DNA from 2 places in the Carboxydothermus ferrireducens DSM 11255 genome. Region 2 is predicted to be linked to the other one. Evidence: riboswitches for the same ligand, from Rfam matches in the RefSeq annotation. Region 2 holds a riboswitch; the other holds the start of a gene.

Region 1 (10,135 bases), on a different contig from region 2:
TGGTCTTTGCCGTTCATTCCGAGTTTGGCAACGGCACCGCCACCTACAACTACAACGTTTTTAAAGGTACCGGATTTTACCAGGGATGCAGCATGTAAAAGGGCATGGGCAGGACCGGCACAAAAGCCGCGCACGTCGGAGCCGTTGGCGTTTACCAAACCGGCAATTTCACCAATAGCTTTAGCAAAGTTACCGCCACCTCTTTGGTTCATGTCACCGCAGGCTTCTTCGGAACATTCGATAATGTAATCTACTTCCTCAGGATTAATTCCGGTATTGGCTAAAAGATGGAGGACTGCTAAAATACCCGATGCTTTTACCACAAGGTTTTCTAACATAATATGGGCCGATAAGTTTTCGTCAATTTCATGGGCCTGCCGCACGCAACCTACTAATTTTTCCCCGAGGTATAAACCTTCCGCTGTGTGGGAGGTTACCAACTTTTCAATTTCCCCCGGGGGTTTGGCGTTTGTAAGGCGGGCCAGCAGTTGTTCGTTTATTAGCTTATGTTTGGCAAGTTTTTCCTTGACCTCTTCCTGAAAACTTTCTTCCAGAATAACGAGGTCAAAGGCGTCGGCTATTTTTAAGAGTCCGTAAAATTCGTCTTCGGGCATTATTTCACCGTACTTGCCAAAACGGGAAGCTCCATTAATGGAGTTTGTGTACCAGGGGCGGGGAATGGTTTTTAACTCTTCAAGACCGATATTACCGATGTATGCCTGGTTTGGGGCGTAAGCTACAGCATCGTCATACTTCCGCAAATGTTCGGGAAGTTTTTTCAGGTATTCAGAGTCAGGGTTTTTTAGCCTTTCAACCGTCTGGGTGGTTCCGTTGTGGTACAAAAGGTCAGGGGCATGAATGAGGCACTGGCCAACACCTTTTAAGACCGGCATAATTATAACCTCCGTTTGTCAAAATTATTTTTTTATCTTAAGCCCGGATAATGGGCTTGCTTTCTAAATTTTGGGGAGCAGGCTTATGACCTGCTCCCGGGATTTTTTAGTCAAATACCGTTTGCCCTTCCACTTCTGTGGTAAGAGCCTTTAATGCTTTTTCCACGAGTTTTCTTCTTAAAGCTTTTTCCTCATCCGCCGGAAGGGCAGGATTGCCGAGGGGGTGAGGAATAGCAACGGTTGGTACAATTCGGTTAGCACCAACGGTTTTACTGATGGGAACGATGGTGCACATGTGAACTACGGGAATACCGGCCCGTTCAATCTCCTTGACCATCGCTGCACCGCAGCGAGTGCAGGTACCTCAGGTGGAGGTAAGAATGACCGCATCTACTCCGGAAGCTTTTAAATCGGCAGCAATGGCCTGACCGAATTTAGCAGCATTGGCAACAGAAGTACCGTTACCAACGGTAGCATAGTAGTAATCGTGCAGTTTGCCAATTTTACCTTCCGCTTCCATTTCCCTTAAAACGTCAACCGGTAAAACTCTGTCGGCGTCTTGATTGGCGTAAACCGGATCATAGCCGCCATGGGCGGTCTCAAAGGTATCGCTGGTTAAGTCTTTAACGCCAGCGATAGAGTATTTACCGAACTTTGAAGCTGACGACGATTCAATCCGGTCGGGATTGCCCTTGGGAACAATACCACCGGATGTTACCAGAGCTATGGTGGCTTTGCTAAGGTCTTTTATGGCGGGATTAGGGGGAACCCGGTCAAAAGCAGGCATAGGAAGTTCGGTAGTAAAATTTTCTCCCTTGATTTTGGCGATAAGCATGTCTACTGCCCGCTTGGCTCCTCTTTCTTCCGCAAAGTAATTTTTCCGAATTCCCCGGGCAATGTAGCCTTCCTGTTCGGGAGTACCGATTTCTTCTTTCTTTAAGAGCTTAAGACCCAGAGCTGCCATTTTGGGGATGGCATTGCGCATACCGATGGCCGAATCGGCGGTAGCTATGATGTAAACGGATTTTTTATACATTTCTACACCTGGGTTTTCCGGGTACATGCCGGTTACCGCAGGGATGCCAAGATTTTTTACTACCGCTTCGGCAACCGCCCCGCAGGCGGTACCGTAACGGCCGGCGTTAAAAGCGGGACCGGCGACTACCAGGTCAGGATTATATTCCTTGATCATTGATAGAATTTGCTTAAGGGCTTCTTCCATGTTTTCGGCAAAATAGCTATCACCGCAGATAACGGTACCGACAACTTCCGCTTCTCCTTTAAAAGCACCATTTAAAGCGGTACCAGGGCCTACGGGACCGTCTTTTTTCAGGGGAGCAGTATCTGCTTTTTCTTCGCCGCCTATTTGACCGAAAAACTGGTTTAAGTAATGGACTACACGGAATTTAGCCACAAAATTACCTCCTTTGCCAAGCAAGGACTAATATTTGCTTCCCTCTTTTCTCATTTTGGATACTTCGGCGGCTAAGGCATCAACATCTAAAACCATTTCCATCATGGCTGCCTGCTCTTCATAAACGGCCGGGTCAATTTCAGCCTTAATTTCGGGTTCCAAAATGTGATAAACCTTGAGTCCCAACGAGACTCCAGCTAATGGACCTGCGAAAGTAGGATCGCCCAGAGTTACGGTTTCTGCTGCCAGTGATGCGGTGTCCGGTTCGGCTGCACCTAAAAGGACAACGATATTTTCACCGCCGAGTTCTTCAGCAAGTTCCTTAATACGGGCCTGGTTTTGCAGGTCCATGGTGCCGGCAGCAGTTCAGACGAAACATTCGGTAGTGGCAAATACTACTTCCGCTCCGGCACTCTTGGCACACTCTGCTATAGCGGGACCGGGGACACCGTCACGGTCACCTACAGCAATAACTTTTTTACCGGCCAAAATTGCCATACTAAACTCCTCCTTTAGTTTTTATAGTAGGGACAGCAATCACGGTGTTTAGTGGTCTGTCGTTAGTGGTTGAGATTTTCCCACCACCAACCACCAACCACCTAACACCTAACACCATTAATATCCTTTTGCGGATAGTTTATTGAAGCCAACTTCCGAGGTAGCGCCGGTGATTGCTTGGATTTCCACTTCGATGCTGCCATCGGGCCGTAGTGACCCGGCAAAACCTCCGGCAATAACATCGACAACTCCCACATGGCCAATGACAGTATCTAACTTGGGCAGCACAATGGTTTCGTTGGCGTTACCGGCGGTAACCACGGCATTGGCTTCTGGAGTGGTGTCGGCCAGCGATTGCGAGCTGCCGTCTCTACCGGCGTATTCGTCGGTGATAAGGACGGTTTTGATACCTTTTTGCTCTAACTTCCGGCAGTTCATAACCAGGTCGGCATCAGGGTTACCGAAGCCTTCTTCGGAAACGATTGCAGCGTCAATTCCAAGCATTTCAGCAAGTTTAGCGGTGTAGCTGGAGGAACGTTCTTTATCGGCTAAGGTAACGTTTTCGTTGGTGATAATAACGCCAACAAAGTTTATATCCGTGCCGTGACGGGCAAATAATTCTTCAATTACAGGGTTATTCATGTGCACGTAAGTAGTGTTTTTGTCACAGGCCGAAACACAGTTACCGCTAACTATAGCGCCGTCAAATACTTCGGTAGGGGAGATGAGGGTGGGTAAAATACGTTTGGCATCTACCCCGTAAACGTAAGTATCATGCAGTAAACCCTGAGTTTGGAGCATGTAAACATAAGCTACTTTTGGAAGTTCGGGGTACTTTGAAGCGGCTTCTAAGAGCGGAGCAACTTCATAAGTTACCTCTTCATCGGGGGTAATGTTTTTACCAGCTTCCCCAAGGTAGGCCGCTGCTTTAAGTCCGGCTAACCGGACCACACTTTCGTGTTCATGTTGACTTAATCCATCTACCGGTTCGATTTTAACTACAACGTTATAGGTTTTGGAAAAAGGAGTATACTCGGCTCCAGGACCGGTCATGTCAATAATTCCTTCCTGGAATCCTACAATCTTTCCGGTAGTGACCACAGCAGCACCTTTTAAAACGTGGGTCCGGCCGCTGCCCACCATTTCTACTTTACCGAGAAAACCGGGGAAAATATTTCCTGGGCCTTCCACCTTCACCCGGGGTTCAATGACGTCTTTTACCGGTACAATTCGTACCGATTCGCCCGGGCGGGCTAAGAAAACCTCAACGGAACTAATCCGGTTATCCTCTTTCAATAAGGCTGTTAATTCGTCTTTATTAACGTAAAGAACTCCATTTTCGACCCGGGTACTGGGGCCAAATTCCAGCCCTTTAATGTTAATTTTCCCAAGGGTAAGCCGCATTTTATCCCTCCTTAGCCGATAATGGCCCGAATTTTTTCTTCAATTTCTTCGCGGCCAAAATTACCTTGTAGCTGGTCTACAAGTTCGCCGTTTTTATAAAACTGGAAGGTAGGAAGGCTCATAACTTTAAGCTGAATGGCAAGCCTCCGGTTTTCGGCAGTGTTTAATTTGGTAAACTTCATTTTACCCGCATAGATTTCGGCCAATTCTTCTACTACCGGCATTAAACCCATGCAGGGTACGCACCTGGGACCCCAGAAGTCCACCAGAACCGGAAGCTCGCTTTTTAAAACTTCTTCTTCAAAATTGTCTTTGTTTAGCTCAATTATGTTTCCCGCCATGTTTATCACCTCCTTTACTCGGTACATTCTTCAAGATATTTTTCCGCATGGTAAGCAGCAATAGCACCGTCAGCAGCGGCAGTTACTACCTGCCGTAACAGCTTTTGCCGGACATCGCCGGCGGCGTAGATTCCGGGAATGTTGGTGCGCATGTTTTCATCGGTAATAATGTACCCCTGTTCGTCCAGGTTTACTAAGCCTTTGACAAACTCGGTATTGGGCTTAAGGCCAACATAGATAAAGATTCCGTCAATTTCCCTTTCAAAAACTTCACCGGTGACCACGTTTTTTAAGCGCACTTTTTCCACAACGTCGGTGCCGATAATTTCTTCCACCACGGTGTTCCAAAGGATTTCCAGCTTTTCGTTGGCAAAAGCCCTTTCCTGGAGAACTTTGGTGGCTCTCAAGGTATCGCGGCGATGGACAAGGGTTACCTTATCAGCAAACTTGGTAAGGTAACAGGCTTCCTCAACCGCTGAATCGCCACCCCCTACGACCATGACGTTGGCGCCTTCGTAAAAAGCGGCGTCACAGGTAGCACAGTAGGAAACCCCCCGGGATCTGAATTCTTGCTCTCCCGGACAGCCAAGAAGTTTAGGTGCAGCACCGGAAGCGATAATTACCACTTTCGCAACAAAGTTACCTTTGGTGGTTTTGACGATCCGGTCAGCCCCCGCAAGCTCAATCCCCTTTACTTCGGCCAAAAGTTTTTTGGCACCAAAACGCTTTGCTTGTTCCTCCATTTGGGCGGTAAGTTCCGGGCCGGAAATCCCATGGGCAAATCCCGGATAATTTTCAATTTCATCGGTAGTGGCAGCCTGTCCGCCGGTGGAAAGCTTTTCAATATAAAGGGTGGAAAGCTTACTCCGGGCGCTGTAAAGAGCTGCGGAAAGTCCAGCAGGACCGGCGCCGATGATGATTACATCGTATCTTTCCATACGATATTCCTCCTTTTAAAGGGAAAAGTTATAAATTAAAGTTATAAACTTATGTAATAAGACCCATGCTGTAAAGGAAACTTTTAAAAAAATCCAGGTCTATTACAGCAAAATCTTCCAGAAAGAGCTCGATTTCCTTGGGACGAGACCGTTTTTCTAATAGCTCTTTGGTTTTTAAATAGCTAATTTCAGCCATTAGGATGGAATCGTAATCGGATTCTTGCTCGAGCTTTTCTAAAACTACGGTTTTATAAGGTGTTTGGTTTGGCTTAATGCTACCGGTCAAGGGATGGGTTAAAAGTTTATAACCTAAATGGCAGAGATCACGCACTTTTGCTAACACATCTTCGGTATATCCATCCACCCAGATAATCGTAAAGCGGGGTTCTAAAGTAAATCTTTGAATATAGTCTTTGACTTTCGGATTATTTGTAATCACCAGCATGAAAAATTCCTCCTAAAAGAAAAACAGAGGCCGAATAACTTTCCGGCCTCTGTCCTTACAACCTGAGAGATTCCCGGGCCCAAGGCTACGGGTTTCTCCTTCGGTGCCGCATTTTGCGGACTCTCCAGAGTTCCGTCCGGTTGCGGTCCTTTTGCCTGAGAGTTTCGGTTGCCCTTGCTCCTTCGGCGCCCGATTACGGGTCTCTCCCACAACCTTCATCCGGAAAATTTCATTATTAATTTTTGGGGGGATGGAGTAAAAATATGCAGGGGGAGAATGAAAAGTTTTTCTTAACTTTTCAATTTCTATTATATACATTCGTGACAATTTACACAAGTCCTGCTACAAAAATTTAATTTTTTCGACAAATTTAGAAGTTTTTATCTTGTGAAAATTAAGAAAATGGCGAAAATATGAGAAAATATTTTTTAGTTTATTGTGACAAAAAGCGCATATAAAGAGGTTTGTATACCAATGCAGTATACAGCTTAATTTACTTAATCTTAACAATATTTTTTTTAAGGATTAAAAATAGAAAGAGGAAATTTAAAGGGAAGGAAAGAATAAAATAATAAACACGTGGAAAAGTGGGGTGATAGGATGGCGGAAAGCCTTACCGAAGGCCTGGAAGGGACGGCTAAAACTACCGTTTCCCTGGAAAAAACGGCCAAGGCAGTGGGGAGTGGAAGTTTAGAAGTATTTGCCACTCCAATGATGGTAGCTTTGATGGAAAAAGCGGCGGTAAATGCTGTTGCTGCTGCGTTATCTCCGGGAGAAACTACCGTGGGGACAAAAATTGAGGTTTCTCACATAAAAGCATCGCCCGTCGGTGCTTTGGTTGAAGCTAAAGCCAAATTGATTTCCGTTGAAGGGCGAAAGCTTACGTTTTTGGTGGAAGCTTTTGATGAGCAGGGGAAAATAGGGGAAGGACGGCATGAAAGGGTACGAGTGAACATTGAGAAATTTTTAGGAAAGGTAAGTTCCAGAGAAAAATAAAGGGATATTGAGGGAAAAATAAAGTTAATGAAAGTTCCTACAATATCTTTTAGGAAAATTTAAAAATTTCAAAATATAAGCAGGAATTTGGCCCGAAGAAGAGAATAATCTATTAATTGATGCTCAAAATAGTTTGGTAAAGGTTATTTAAAAATTTAAGGGAAAGGAAGGGAAAGGATATGAAAAGTGATATCGAAATTGCCCAGGAGGCAAAATTAGAGCCCATAGTAAAAATAGCGGAAAAGTTAGGGCTCACCGAAGATGACATTGAACTGTATGGTAAGTACAAAGCAAAAATTGCAGCTCACGTTTGGGACAAGATCAAGGACCGTCCGGACGGCAAATTAATTTTGGTAACGGCAATTAACCCGACACCCGCCGGGGAAGGAAAAACTACAACAACCGTTGGCCTGGGGGATGCTTTGTCCCGCTTAGGAAAGAAAACTGTCATTGCTTTACGGGAACCATCCTTAGGCCCAAGCTTTGGGGTAAAGGGTGGTGCCGCCGGTGGTGGTTATGCTCAGGTCGTGCCGATGGAAGATATTAACCTCCATTTTACCGGGGACCTGCACGCAATTACTACAGCGCATAACCTTTTAGCAGCGATGATTGATAACCACATCCATCAAGGAAACGAATTGGGGATTGACCCCAGGAGAGTTGTTTGGCGCCGGGTGGTAGACTTAAACGACCGGGCTCTTCGCAAGGTAGTAATCGGTCTTGGCGGTCCGGCTCAAGGGGTACCCCGGGAAACGGGCTTTGATATTACCGTTGCTTCCGAAATAATGGCTATCCTTTGCTTAGCTTCCGACCTCATGGACTTAAAAGAAAGATTTAACCGGATTTTAATTGGATATACATACGACCAAAAGCCGGTTTATGCCAGAGATTTGAAAGCCGCTGGCGCAATGACTGTTTTAATGAAAGATGCAATTAAACCTAATTTAGTGCAAACCTTAGAACACACCCCGGCTTTTGTGCATGGTGGTCCGTTTGCTAATATCGCTCATGGTACTAACTCTATTTTGGCCGATAAGATTGCTTTAAAACTTGCCGATTACCTGGTAACCGAAGCAGGTTTCGGTGCTGACCTTGGCGCTGAAAAGTTCTTCAACGTTGTTTGCCGGTTTGCCGGATTTAAACCTTCGGCAGTAGTTATCGTTGCAACGGTTCGGGCCTTAAAATACAACGGTGGTGTACCGCGGGCCGAACTCAATAAAGAAAATCTTGAAGCATTAGAAAAAGGTTTTGCTAATTTAGAAAAGCACATTGAAAATATCGGTAAGTTTGGTTTACCGGCGGTAGTTGCCATTAACCGCTTCCCCACCGACACCGATGCCGAGCTCAACAAGCTCCGGGAGCTCATTGAAGCTACCGGTGCTGAGTTTGCTTTATCGGAAGTTTGGGCCAAGGGCGGTGAAGGTGGAATCGAATTAGCTCAAAAGGTGCTTAAAGTGATTGAAGAAAAACCAGCCAATTTCCGTTACCTCTACGATTTAGAAATGCCGATTAAGCAGAAGATTGAAACCATTGCCCGGGAAATTTACGGTGCCGATGGGGTTGTCTTTACCGCAGATGCGGAAAAGACCTTGGCCAAGTTTGAAGAAATGGGCTTTGGCAATATGCCGGTAATTATGGCCAAAACCCAGTACTCGTTATCCGATGACCCGAACAAACTTGGAAGACCGACCGGCTTTAACATTACGGTGCGGGAGCTGCGGGCTTCGGTGGGAGCAGGCTTTATCGTGGCCATTACCGGCGATATCATGACTATGCCTGGGCTTCCCAAACGACCGGCAGCAGAGGTCATTGATATCGATGCTAACGGTAAAATTACCGGCTTATTCTAAGGGGGCTAAAGGGGGAGAAATCCCCCTTTTTCCTTGTTATAGTTAAAGAAAGTTTGGGGTAACCTATGCAGAGATTCTGGCGGGTTTATAGGGATGAAGAAGTGGTTAGGCGTTTTAAAGAGATAAATTATTTGGAGAAAGACCGGGAGTTTTGCAGGCACGACTTCCAGCACTTTTTAGATGTGGCAAGAATTTTAGCTATTTTGTGTTTTGAAAATAAATTTTCCTTTCCAAGGGAACTTATCTATCTTACTGCCCTTCTCCACGATTTAGGGAGGGTAGAAGAGTATCTTTACGGTTTAAATCACGCGCTGATTGGGGCTGAAGTTGCCCGGGAGATATTAGAAAAGTATCAGGAGTTTGTTCAAGAGGAAATTTTCCTGATAACGGAAGCAATAAGGGGTCACCGGGAACAAAACTCGGAAGGTTTTACCCGTTTATTATACCTTGCCGATAAGCTTTCCCGGCCGTGTCTTACCTGTAAGGTTATAGATAAATGCCACAAAAAAGAAGAAATGTTATTACTTCACCAGGAGAAGTTTTATTAATGGGGGTTTATGCTATGGAGCATATCTTATGGTCAATGGAGTTTTCCAATATTGATGAGGTAAAAAAGGAAATTTCTTTGATCGGTAGTACTTTGGCTGGGGTAAATTTGATGGCCCCTAAAGGGGTTTTAAGATGTATTAAAGTTAAAGAGCTTTCGACGAAAGCTGCCAATATTTTAAAACAGGAGCTTCTGGCCAAAGGAGGGGACTGTGCTACTTCCTGGGGGAGTTTGGATTTAACTGCTCCCACAACCGATGTTTTGTGTTTTGCTACCGAAAAAGTTTGGCGGCAGGTAATACCCAAGTTAAAAATGCAGCCCTTTGGCCTAAAGAGTCTGGCGGAAGAAATTGAAGAAGTTTTAAAAAATTTAAATGGACGGGCGAAGTACGAACTGGATTGCCGGGGCCGAAAAATTACCCTTGGCGAGAGAACCCTCATTATGGGGATTTTAAATGTGACTCCCGATTCCTTTTCGGATGGTGGACAGTACAACGATATTGAAGCGGCGGTAAAGCGAGCGCGGCAAATGGTTGCCGAGGGAGCGGATATTATCGATGTCGGCGGGGAATCAACCCGGCCGGGAGCGGAATATGTTCCGCCGGAAGAGGAACTGCGCCGGGTATTGCCGGTAGTGGAAGCCTTGGTGCGGGAAATGAATGTTCCCATTTCGGTGGATACTTACAAAGCAGAGGTGGCGGAAAAAGCTTTGGAAGCGGGAGCTCATATCATTAATGATGTATGGGGGCTACAAAAAGATCCCCGAATGGCTGAAGTAGCTGCCCGCTATGGGGCACCGGTGGTAGTGAT
Region 2 (10,135 bases):
CCCCAGCCCATACCCCACTGGAAAATCCATGCTTTAATTGAAGGCGCCGGCGGTGTTGTAGTGGGTGAGGAAACCTGCATTGGGGAACGATATTTTAAAGATTTAGTAGAACCGGCGGCGGATGTGGAAGGCATGCTTAAAAATATTGCGGCCAGGTCTTTAAAGGTAAATTGTGCCTGTTTTACCCCTAATACCGGCAGGCTTGAGGATATCTTATCTATGGTGCAAAAACTTCAGGTAGATGGAGTTATCCATTATTCTCTGCAGTTCTGCCAGCCCTATGGAGTGGAGAGTTACTTAGTCGGACGGGAATTGGAGAGAAGAAATATTCCTTTCTTAAAGCTCGAAAGTGATTTTTCTGAAGAAGACCAGGGGCAATTAAAAACGCGGATTGAAGCCTTTTTGGAGATGATAAAGTAGTGTTTGCAGGATTAGATTTGGGCTCAACCAACTCAAAACTGGTGATTATTAAAGAAGATGGAAGTTATACTTTTAAGGTTGTCCCTACCAGGTATGAACCGGTGAAAGCCGGGGAGTTATTACTGAAAAATACCGGTGAAATTAGGAACTTAGTTGTTACCGGCTACGGACGGGTAGCTTTTAACCGGGGAAAAGTCGTAACGGAAATAACCTGTCAGGCCAGGGGTTGCCACGAATTATTTCCGGAAGTGGATTATATCTTAGATTTAGGCGGTCAGGATGCCAAAATTATTAAAAAAGATGGTCAAGGAAGGGTAGTTAATTTTTTAATGAATGATAAATGCGCTGCCGGTACGGGGAGATTTCTTGAAATAATTTTAACGGCAATCGGTGATGATTACCGGGATGAGGATTTGATTAATGAAGAAAATGCCGTGCCTATCAATTCCATGTGCACGGTTTTTGCCGAATCGGAAGTCATTTCTCTCCTTGCCCGGGGAACTCCCAAGAGAGCAGTAATTGCAGGATTATTTAAAACAACCGCCAAAAGATTGGCTAAATTTGCAGAAAGCCTTGGTAAGCCTCGAAAGTTGATTTTTACCGGAGGAGGAGCAAAATATCCGGCTTTAAGACTGTTTTTGCAAAAGGAAATGGGTGTCGAGGTGGTTGTACCCCCAGAACCATCGGTGACCGCTGCCCTGGGTGCGGCTTTAATTGCCAGAGAAACCGGGAGTTAACCCTCCCGGTTTCTTTTTAAATTAAAATTTTCACAAATGCAGGAATTGTTGAATTAATGCGAATTTTGTTATAAAATGTATACAGAAAACTTAATACGGCGGATGAAGGCAGCAGGAGAGACCCGGTTTTTCGGGCGCCGAAGGAGTAAGCCTTTAAAGTGTTGCTTGGCTTTAAAGGTGAAACTCTCAGGCAAAAGGACTGTTGCCGGACGAAACTCTGGAGAGTCCCTTAAAGGGCACCCACGGGGAGTTTAATCTCTCAGGTCAAAGGACAGAGGCTAAAGCAGTTTGTTTTAGCTATCTGTCTTTTTTGTTTTTCTTGGGATGAAAAAAGTGTTGCTGTTAAAACTATTAAAAAGGGGTGATGGGATGGAGAACTTGAAAAGGACGCCGCTTTATGAGGAACATATTAAGCTTGGTGCGAAAATGGTTCCCTTTGGCGGATGGGAGATGCCGGTCCAGTATACCGGTATTTTAGAAGAACATATGGCCGTTCGAACCGATGTAGGCATGTTTGATGTTTCCCACATGGGGGAAATAGAAATTACCGGAAAGCAAGCGGAACGGTTTGTTAATTACCTTATCACCAATGATGTTTCCCGCCTTAATTCCGGCGACGTAATTTACACTACTATGTGCTATCCCGATGGAGGTACTGTTGACGACCTTTTGGCTTATAAGTATTCGACCGAACGGTATTTGCTGGTGGTAAACGCAGCCAATAAAGATAAAGATTTAGCTCATATTCTCCAATACAGGTGGGACGATGTTACTGTTACCGATTTATCCGACGAAACCGCCGAAATTGCTTTGCAGGGTCCAAGAGCTCAGGAGATTTTGCAGAAGTTAACCGCTTTTGATTTAAATCGAATTAAATATTTTGGTTTTGCCGAAATTGAGGTTGCAGGCGTTCCCTGTCTTGTTAGCCGCACCGGATATACCGGTGAAGATGGCTTTGAAATTTATTTTGCTCCAAATTTGGCTCCAAAAATCTGGAATGAACTCTTAAATCTTGGTGTCAAGCCGGCAGGTCTTGGTGCCCGGGATACGTTAAGATTTGAAGCCTGTCTTCCTTTATACGGCCATGAACTTTCCGCCGAAATCACACCCTTAGAAGCCGGACTGGGCTGGGCCGTTAAGTTTAATAAGGAAGATTTTATAGGAAAAGAAGCTTTACTTGCCCAAAAAAATGCCGGGCTTAAAAGAAAAATTGTTGGTTTGGAAATGATTGGAGCAGGAATTCCACGCCAAGGCTACGAAATAGTATTTAACCAAAGGGGAGTAGGTTTTGTCACCTCCGGTACCTTTGCACCGTTCCTTAAGAAAAACCTGGCAATGGCTATGGTGGATCTTGAGGCGGCGGAAATTGGTACCGAGGTGGACGTAATCATTCGGGGGAAGGGCGTGCGTGCCCGCGTAATTTCAAGACCATTTTATAAAAGGGGGAAATAAGCATGAGTGTGGTACCTAAGGATTTAAAGTACAGCCGTGAGCATGAGTGGATTAAGGTAGATGGCAATATCGGTATTATCGGGATTACCGATTTTGCCCAAAAATCTTTGGGAGATATCGTATTTATTGAGCTTCCCGGTGTGGGGGATGAAATTTCCGCCGGAGATAGCTTTGGAGTTGTGGAGTCGGTAAAAGCTGCTTCCGACTTATATGCTCCCGTTTCCGGAAAAGTTGTGGAAGTTAATGAAGAAGTTATTGAATCGCCGCAACTGGTAAATGAAGACCCCTATGGTAAGGGGTGGATGATTAAAGTGGAAATTAGTAACGAAGCGGAGTTAGACGAACTGCTCTCCCCCGAAGATTACGAAAAACTTCTCGAAGAGGAAGGCGAGTAATTTGAAATATACTCCCCATACCCCGGACGAAGTCCGGGAAATGTTAAGTAGCCTTGGCTTAAGTAGCATCGAGGAATTGTTTTCGGACATCCCGGAAGAGGTTAAACTTAAAAGGCCCTTAAATCTCCCTTCCGGGATGTCGGAATTGGAAGTAAAGAAACACCTGGCAAACTTAGCGGCTAAAAACGGTTCGGCGGATAAGTATACCGTTTTCTTGGGAGCAGGGGTATACGACCATTATGTCCCGGCGGTGGTCAACCACATTTTGCTGCGCTCGGAGTTCTATACCGCTTATACTCCTTACCAGGCGGAAATGAGCCAGGGAGTTTTACAGTCGATCTTTGAATATCAGACCATGATTTGCGAACTAACCGGTCTTGACATCACCAATGCCTCGATGTATGATGGCGGTTCGGCTTTGGCTGAAGCCGCTCTGATGGCGGTAAGCCAAACCCGGAGAGATAAAGTTTTGGTGTTAGCCACCGTTCATCCCGAGTACCGAAGTGTGGTAAAAACCTACACCTGGGGCCCGGAAATTGAGGTAGTAGAAGTGCCCTATAAAAACGGTACCGTTGACCTGGAAAAATTAGAAGAACTAATAGACGATAAAACTGCCGCGGTCCTGGTGCAACATCCAAACTTTTTTGGCCAATTAGAACCGGTTGAGGAAATCAGCCGTTTAATTCACGCCCAGAAAGGCCTGCTGGTGGTGGCAGTAGACCCCATTTCTCTGGGTATTTTAAAACCACCAGCGGAATACGGCGCTGATATTGCCGTGGGCGATGGGCAGGCTCTGGGTAATGGCCTTGCTTTTGGTGGTCCGCACCTTGGCTTTTTTGCCGCCCGGAAGGATTTAGCCCGCCGGATGCCGGGACGCCTCGTAGGTTTAACTACCGATAAAGAGGGTAATCGCGGCTTTGTTTTAACCTTGCAGGCGCGGGAGCAGCATATTCGGCGGGAAAAGGCAACTTCCAATATCTGCAGTAACCAGGCTTTAAATGCCTTAGCCGCAACCGTTTATCTGGCTACTGTTGGCAAGAAAGGATTAAAAGAAATTGCTCTGCAAAGTTTACAAAAAGCCCATTATGCTTTTGAACGTTTAATTGGTGAAGGTTACGAACCTTTATTTAGCGGACCGTTCTTTAAAGAGTTTGTGGTAAAAGTTAAAAATGAAGAAGAAATTACCCAAAAACTTCTAAAACATCATATTTTGGCGGGGCCGGGTATCAGCCGTTTTTATCCGGAGTTAGCACCCGCTTTAATGATTGCGGTTACGGAAAAACGCACCCGGGAAGAAATTGACAATCTGGTGGAAGTACTGGGAGGTGACCGGTAATGGGAAGCTATCCTCTGATTTTTGAATTATCTAAAGAAGGAAGAACCGGCTTTGAGCTTCCTGAGTTGGATGTTCCCGCTAAAGATATCAATAATCTCATTCCTGAAGAAATGCAAAGGAAAACCGAACTGGACCTCCCGGAAGTGGCTGAAGTAGATGTGGTTCGTCATTATGTGGGCTTATCCCGGCGGAATTTTGGCGTGGATAACGGCTTTTATCCTCTGGGAAGCTGTACCATGAAGTATAACCCCAAGATTAACGAAGACACTTCAAGGCTTGCCGGCTTTGCTGAACTTCATCCCTATGTGCCCGAGGAACTTGCTCAAGGGGCTTTAGAGCTGCTGTACGATGCGGAACAGTACCTTAAAGAAATTACCGGCATGGATCGTTTTACTTTCCAGCCGGCGGCGGGAGCCCACGGAGAATTTACCGGATTGATGATCATAAAAGCCTACTTGGAGAAAAAGGGCGAGAAGCGGACAAAAGTCATCGTTCCCGATTCTGCCCACGGTACCAACCCGGCAACCGCTGCCATGTGCGGTTTTAATGTGATTTCCATTAAGTCCAATGAACGGGGACTGGTAGACCCGGAGGAACTGGCAAAAGTTTTGGATAAAGAGGTTGCAGCATTAATGCTTACCAACCCCAATACCCTGGGACTTTTTGAAGAAGAAATTGTAAAAATTGCCAGAATGGTCCATGATGTCGGCGGGCTACTGTACTATGATGGAGCTAACTTAAATGCCATTATGGGGGTAACCCGCCCGGGAGATATGGGCTTTGATGTCATGCACATTAACCTTCATAAAACTTTTTCCACTCCCCACGGTGGCGGTGGACCCGGTTCAGGACCGGTAGGGGTTAAAGCCCATTTAGCCGAGTTCCTGCCGGTACCGGTGGTGGAGAAAGACGGAGATCGGTACTACTTTAATTACAACCTGCCCAATTCCATCGGCAAAGTAAGGACTTTCTACGGCAACTTCCTGGTAGTGGTTAAAGCTTATACTTACTTAAAAGCTTTAGGTGGCGAAGGCCTTACCGATGTCAGCCAAAAAGCTGTTTTAAACGCTAACTATTTAAGAGAAAAGCTGAAAAAATACTTTTATCTGCCCTATGACCGGCTCTGCAAGCACGAGTTTGTTCTGTCCGGTAAGTGGCAGAAGGAAAAAGGGGTTCGGACTTTAGATATTGCTAAACGCCTGTTGGACTATGGAGTTCACCCACCGACCATTTACTTCCCGCTTATTGTTGATGAAGCGTTGATGATTGAGCCCACGGAAACCGAGTCCAAGGAAACTTTAGACCGGTTTATTGAGGTAATGATTGCAATAAGCCGGGAAGTAGAGGAAAATCCCGAACTTCTCCATGAAGCTCCCCACGTCACCCCGGTGAAGCGGCTGGATGAGGTGGGTGCAGCGAGAAATCCAATTTTGAGGTGGAGTAAAGATTGGCAAAAATAACTTTCGTTTATCCCCATAAAACCAAACCGGTTACCGTTACCGGCCCCCACTGTGCCTTAAACTGCGCCCACTGTGGGGGCCATTATTTAAAAAGTATGCTTCCTGTAGAAAAAATACCGAATTTGCAAGAAGTTAAAAGTTTATTAATTAGCGGTGGCTGTACTAAAGACGGCAAAGTCCCGTGGTTAAAACATGCCGAGTTTTTAGCCGACCAAAAAGGAAACTTGAAATACAATTTTCATGTGGGATTAATCGATGACGACCGGGAAATTGACCTTTTGGCCCAAATAGCCGATACGGTGTCCTTTGATTTTGTGATAGATGACGAAACAATTGCTAAAGTTTATCACTTAAATAAAACCGGGGAAGATTATTTAAACACCTACCGGAAACTTAAGACGAAAGTTCCGGTGCTACCGCATATAACTGTTGGCCTTCTCGGTGGAGAAATTAAAGGGGAATTTGAGGCAATAAAAGCTCTTTTAGAATTTAACCCACCGGCAATTGTGTTTATTATCTTTCGCCCTACGCCTGATACTGACTTTTCTGACCGTCAGCCGCCGGAAATTGCCAATGTTGTGGAGGTTTTTGAATATAGCCGAAAACTTTTTCCGAAAACCCCGTTATATTTAGGTTGCATGCGCCCCGGAGGTGAGTACCGGAAAGAAATTGACTTAAAAGCGTTGGAGCTGGGCTTTGCGCGGATTGTGCAGCCCCATCCGGAGGTAGTGAAAAAAGCCCGGGAATTGGGATATGAAATTGAGGAAGCGGGAGAGTGCTGCGTGTTATGAGGGCATCGATTGGGACCCTGGCGGCGTTAAAGCTTAAAAAAGTCAAGGTAGAGGCTCTTCCCACTACTGCATATTTTATGCTCGGTGAAAAGTGCCAGCATGATTGTGCCTTTTGTTCCCAGGCGCGCTCCAGTCACGCCACTCCTGAGCTTTTATCCCGGGTAACCTGGCCAAAAATAGAGGAGGAGGCGGTTTTTAAAGCGCTGGGGGAGGAACCTTCTGAAATACGCCGGGCTTGTTTTCAAGTCGTACGCACTAAAGAAAGTTTTGCGGAAATTTTGGAGAAGGCCAAAAAGTTAAAAGAAAAAGCGGCAATACCTCTTTGTGTTTCGTATAATGTTCGGGATGCCATTGAGGCTCAACAGATATTTGCGGCCGGGGCTGACCATATAAGTCTTCCTTTAGACGGTGCGGTTAAAAGGGTTTATGAAAAAGTTAAAGGCAAAAATTATGAGAAGTTTTACAATAAGCTTCTGGACTTAGCCGAGAAGTTTCCGGGGAAAATAGGTACCCATTTAATTGCGGGCCTTGGGGAGACCGAAGAGGAAATGCTGAAAGTAATGGACGATCTTCTAAAACACCGGATTACCATAGCTTTATTTGCTTTCACTCCCGTACCCGGGACCCGGTTAGAAAAAGAAAGTCCACCGGATATAAAAAGTTACCGCCGGATTCAAGCGGGTTTTTATCTTTTAAAAAAGAATTTAAAAAGTATTTCTGAATTTACCTTTAGAAATGGACGGGTAGTAAGCTTTGGTTTGACGCGGGAGGAAATTCTGGAAATTTTTCAGGATGGCGAAGCTTTTCGCACCAGCGGTTGTCCTGACTGTAACCGTCCTTATTACAACGAACGGCCGGGAGGAACAATATATAATTATCCTCGCCCGTTGACTCCTGAAGAAAGAGAGCGGTGTTTGGAAGAACTTTTAACCGAACTGGAGGTGTAGTATGGAAACCTGGCGCTTTATCGATCACGGCTCCTTTTCCGGAGCAGAAAATATGGCGATTGATGAAGCATTATTACAGGAAGCTATAAATAATCACGGGGCGCCGGTTTTACGCTTTTATACCTGGACCCGCCCGACTTTAAGTCTGGGTTATTTTCAAAAAGCTCAGGAAGAGGTGGATTTTTCCGAATGTGAAAAATTGGGGGTTGATGTGGTACGCCGGCCTACCGGTGGGCGGGCGGTACTCCACGAATTTGAACTGACTTACTCGATTGTTGGCAGCATCCAGCATCCCAAGCTTTCCGGAACGGTTTTGGAGTCGTATTTAAAAATAAGCAAAGGTCTTTTACTGGGTCTTAAAAACCTGGGAATTGAAGGGGAAATTGCCGAAGGGAAAAAAACATCCGATTTATCGGCAATTTGCTTCGAAGCCCCTTCCTGGTACGAGTTGACGGTTATGGGGCGAAAAGTTATCGGAAGTGCCCAGGTTAGGCGGGGAGATTACCTTTTGCAACACGGGGCTATTGTTATAAAAATGGATGTGGATAAACTTTTTCGGGTACTAAAATTTAAGTCTTTAGAGCAAAAAGAACGAATACGGGCAAGTTTTCACAGAAAGGCGGGAGCTATTCATGATTTTTCATCCCGGGAATTTTCGCTGGCGGAAATAAAAGAAGCGTTTTTGGCGGGGTTTTCCGAAGGGTTTGAAGTTAATTTTATACGAAGTGAACTCTCCTTAAAAGAACGTGAACTCAGTAGGCAATTACTGAGGGAAAAATATAATACCCGGGAGTGGTTGTTTCGCTTTTAAAAAGCCCTGGCATGAGCCCGGGCTTTTTAAGTTTGATCCAAACTTGTCAGTACCGGATCAAACATCTTAATTTGGCAGGTAGTACCGTTCCAGTGGCGACAAGCTTCACAGCTTTTAGTACTGGTTTTACCGGTTTTTGCAGAAAATTTTGGGCAGTTTAATCCTACCAAGTTGAGCTGGTCGGAACTGGCGTAATTGGTCATTTTTCCACCTCCCGTTTTTCTCCTTTATTTTTTGAAGTAAAAGTTTTAAATATGCATTTAGTTAGTAAAAAACGGGGAATACTAAGAAAAAGATTTGCCGGGGGTGGAATGATGCGGGAAAACGTAGGTACCTGGGATGCATTTTTACGCAGTTCCATGGGAGCAATGCTTCTGGGGTTAGGTATCGTAAACAAATCAAAAAGTCTAATTTGTGTAGGAGCTATGGAGCTGGCCACGGGGATCACCCGCTGGTGTCCGGTGTTTGAGCTTTTTGGAATAAATACGGCCGAAGAAGATTTTTATTTTGAAGAGGATGAAGAAGAAATTTCTATTCCGTCGCCTAGTTAAACGCCTAAATAAGGGACGGTTCTGTAATTTGCGTTTTAACGCCTAATTTAAGAACCGTCCCTTTTTAGTGCTATAAACGCAAATAGTGGAACGGACTTTAAAATTATTCCATTATCCTTTTTTCACCGGAAATCGCCTGCAACGGCTTGATATCCTGGGTAACTTCCAAGACCCCCATAAACTCTCCTTTTTCATCCCTAACAGCAATATAACGGATCAAAACATATTTTCCTTGATAGTGAATCCAGAAATCTTCAAAATCTTTGCGCCCGGATTTTAAATCGTCCACTAACTTTTCTACAATATGGACGCTGGCCGGGGGATGGCAGTTTTCAACCCTTCGGCCAATAATGGTTTTGGGTCGGACGAAAACCCTCTCCTTACTTTCGGAAAAGTATTTTACGATGCCATCTTTGTCCACAAAAGTTATGTCTACCGGCAGGTGGTTAAAGATTAAACCTATTTCTTTTTGGGTTAAAAGACCGGTACTAAACTTTATATAACCTTCCTTTGTTATTTCCTGGTTCTTTACTGAAATTTCCCGCTTTGGTTTCCACCCGGTTTGCGGTTCAATTAAACAATAACCTATTTCATCGCTTTGTTCGTAAATTGCCCACCATTCGTCTTCGGATAGAGTTTCGAGACACATGGGAAATAAGATTTTTTCTTCCTTAAAAATCATTTCTTCAATTTTTGCCAAAACAGCTTCGGTTTTTTTCAGAAGCTCTGCTTTTTTGTCTGGATCGTAATGTAATGCTAAAAGGCGGGCTTCCTTTAACGCTGCCCGGATTTCATCATCAACTCCCCACATAACTTTGGGTGGCCCCATGATGTTGTGCTTTTCTAAAAAAGGAAAGAGGAGGTTTTCTTTCCGGCTGTAATGTTTATCTAAATCGTAAAGGAGGTTTAATTTTGCGGTAAGTTCTAATGAGATGTTTTTTTCTTCGCCGGCGGTGGTTGCTTTAAATTTTGCTAAAATTTCCCTTATTTCCTCGATGAGCTTTTCCACCGCGCGGTTTTCTTCTTTAAAGGTATAAACCGGATGGCCGGGCTGGGTTTCCGGGGCAGGTTGTTCTTCTAAGGATTCTTTAAAGACTGCGGCGTGAACGTCGCAGAGCCGTTGAACTTCTTCCACAGGTAAGCCTTCCTGTATCAGCATTTGTTCAATTAAGGTTATTTCGGTAGGAGCAACATCTTTTATAATCTCATCAAAACGCTCTTTTACTTCTTCTACC

Evidence for each region. A riboswitch is a leader RNA that binds a small molecule or an ion and turns the genes downstream of it on or off. The one in region 2 is predicted to bind glycine.
Region 1: it holds a riboswitch for glycine, as region 2 does, so the genes downstream of both, CARFE_RS14055 (GrdX family protein) here and gcvT (glycine cleavage system aminomethyltransferase GcvT) in region 2, are expected to answer to the same signal.

The regions. Positions count from the first base shown of each region.
Region 1 is NZ_ATYG01000003.1:102,050-112,184, forward strand. It holds gene grdC (glycine/sarcosine/betaine reductase complex component C subunit beta) at 1-893, opposite strand, end outside; gene grdB (glycine reductase complex selenoprotein B) at 1,000-2,307, opposite strand; gene grdA (glycine/sarcosine/betaine reductase complex selenoprotein A) at 2,335-2,805, opposite strand; gene CARFE_RS0102795 (glycine/sarcosine/betaine reductase component B subunit) at 2,923-4,209, opposite strand; gene CARFE_RS0102800 (thioredoxin family protein) at 4,221-4,550, opposite strand; gene trxB (thioredoxin-disulfide reductase) at 4,565-5,488, opposite strand; gene CARFE_RS14055 (GrdX family protein) at 5,538-5,933, opposite strand; glycine riboswitch at 5,973-6,066, opposite strand; glycine riboswitch at 6,067-6,152, opposite strand; gene CARFE_RS0102825 (thioesterase family protein) at 6,534-6,929, shown strand; gene CARFE_RS0102830 (formate--tetrahydrofolate ligase) at 7,109-8,779, shown strand; gene CARFE_RS0102835 (HD domain-containing protein) at 8,845-9,327, shown strand; gene folP (dihydropteroate synthase) at 9,768-10,135, shown strand, end outside.
Region 2 is NZ_ATYG01000001.1:1,008-11,142, forward strand. It holds gene CARFE_RS0100010 (double-cubane-cluster-containing anaerobic reductase) at 1-420, shown strand, start outside; gene CARFE_RS0100015 (acyl-CoA dehydratase activase) at 420-1,157, shown strand; glycine riboswitch at 1,260-1,369, shown strand; glycine riboswitch at 1,370-1,441, shown strand; gene gcvT (glycine cleavage system aminomethyltransferase GcvT) at 1,527-2,609, shown strand; gene gcvH (glycine cleavage system protein GcvH) at 2,612-3,004, shown strand; gene gcvPA (aminomethyl-transferring glycine dehydrogenase subunit GcvPA) at 3,006-4,340, shown strand; gene gcvPB (aminomethyl-transferring glycine dehydrogenase subunit GcvPB) at 4,340-5,800, shown strand; gene CARFE_RS13695 (radical SAM protein) at 5,788-6,591, shown strand; gene CARFE_RS0100045 (radical SAM protein) at 6,588-7,538, shown strand; gene CARFE_RS0100050 (lipoate--protein ligase family protein) at 7,540-8,349, shown strand; gene CARFE_RS16355 (hypothetical protein) at 8,376-8,552, opposite strand; gene CARFE_RS13700 (YgaP family membrane protein) at 8,664-8,900, shown strand; gene CARFE_RS0100065 (DUF438 domain-containing protein) at 9,004-10,135, opposite strand, start outside.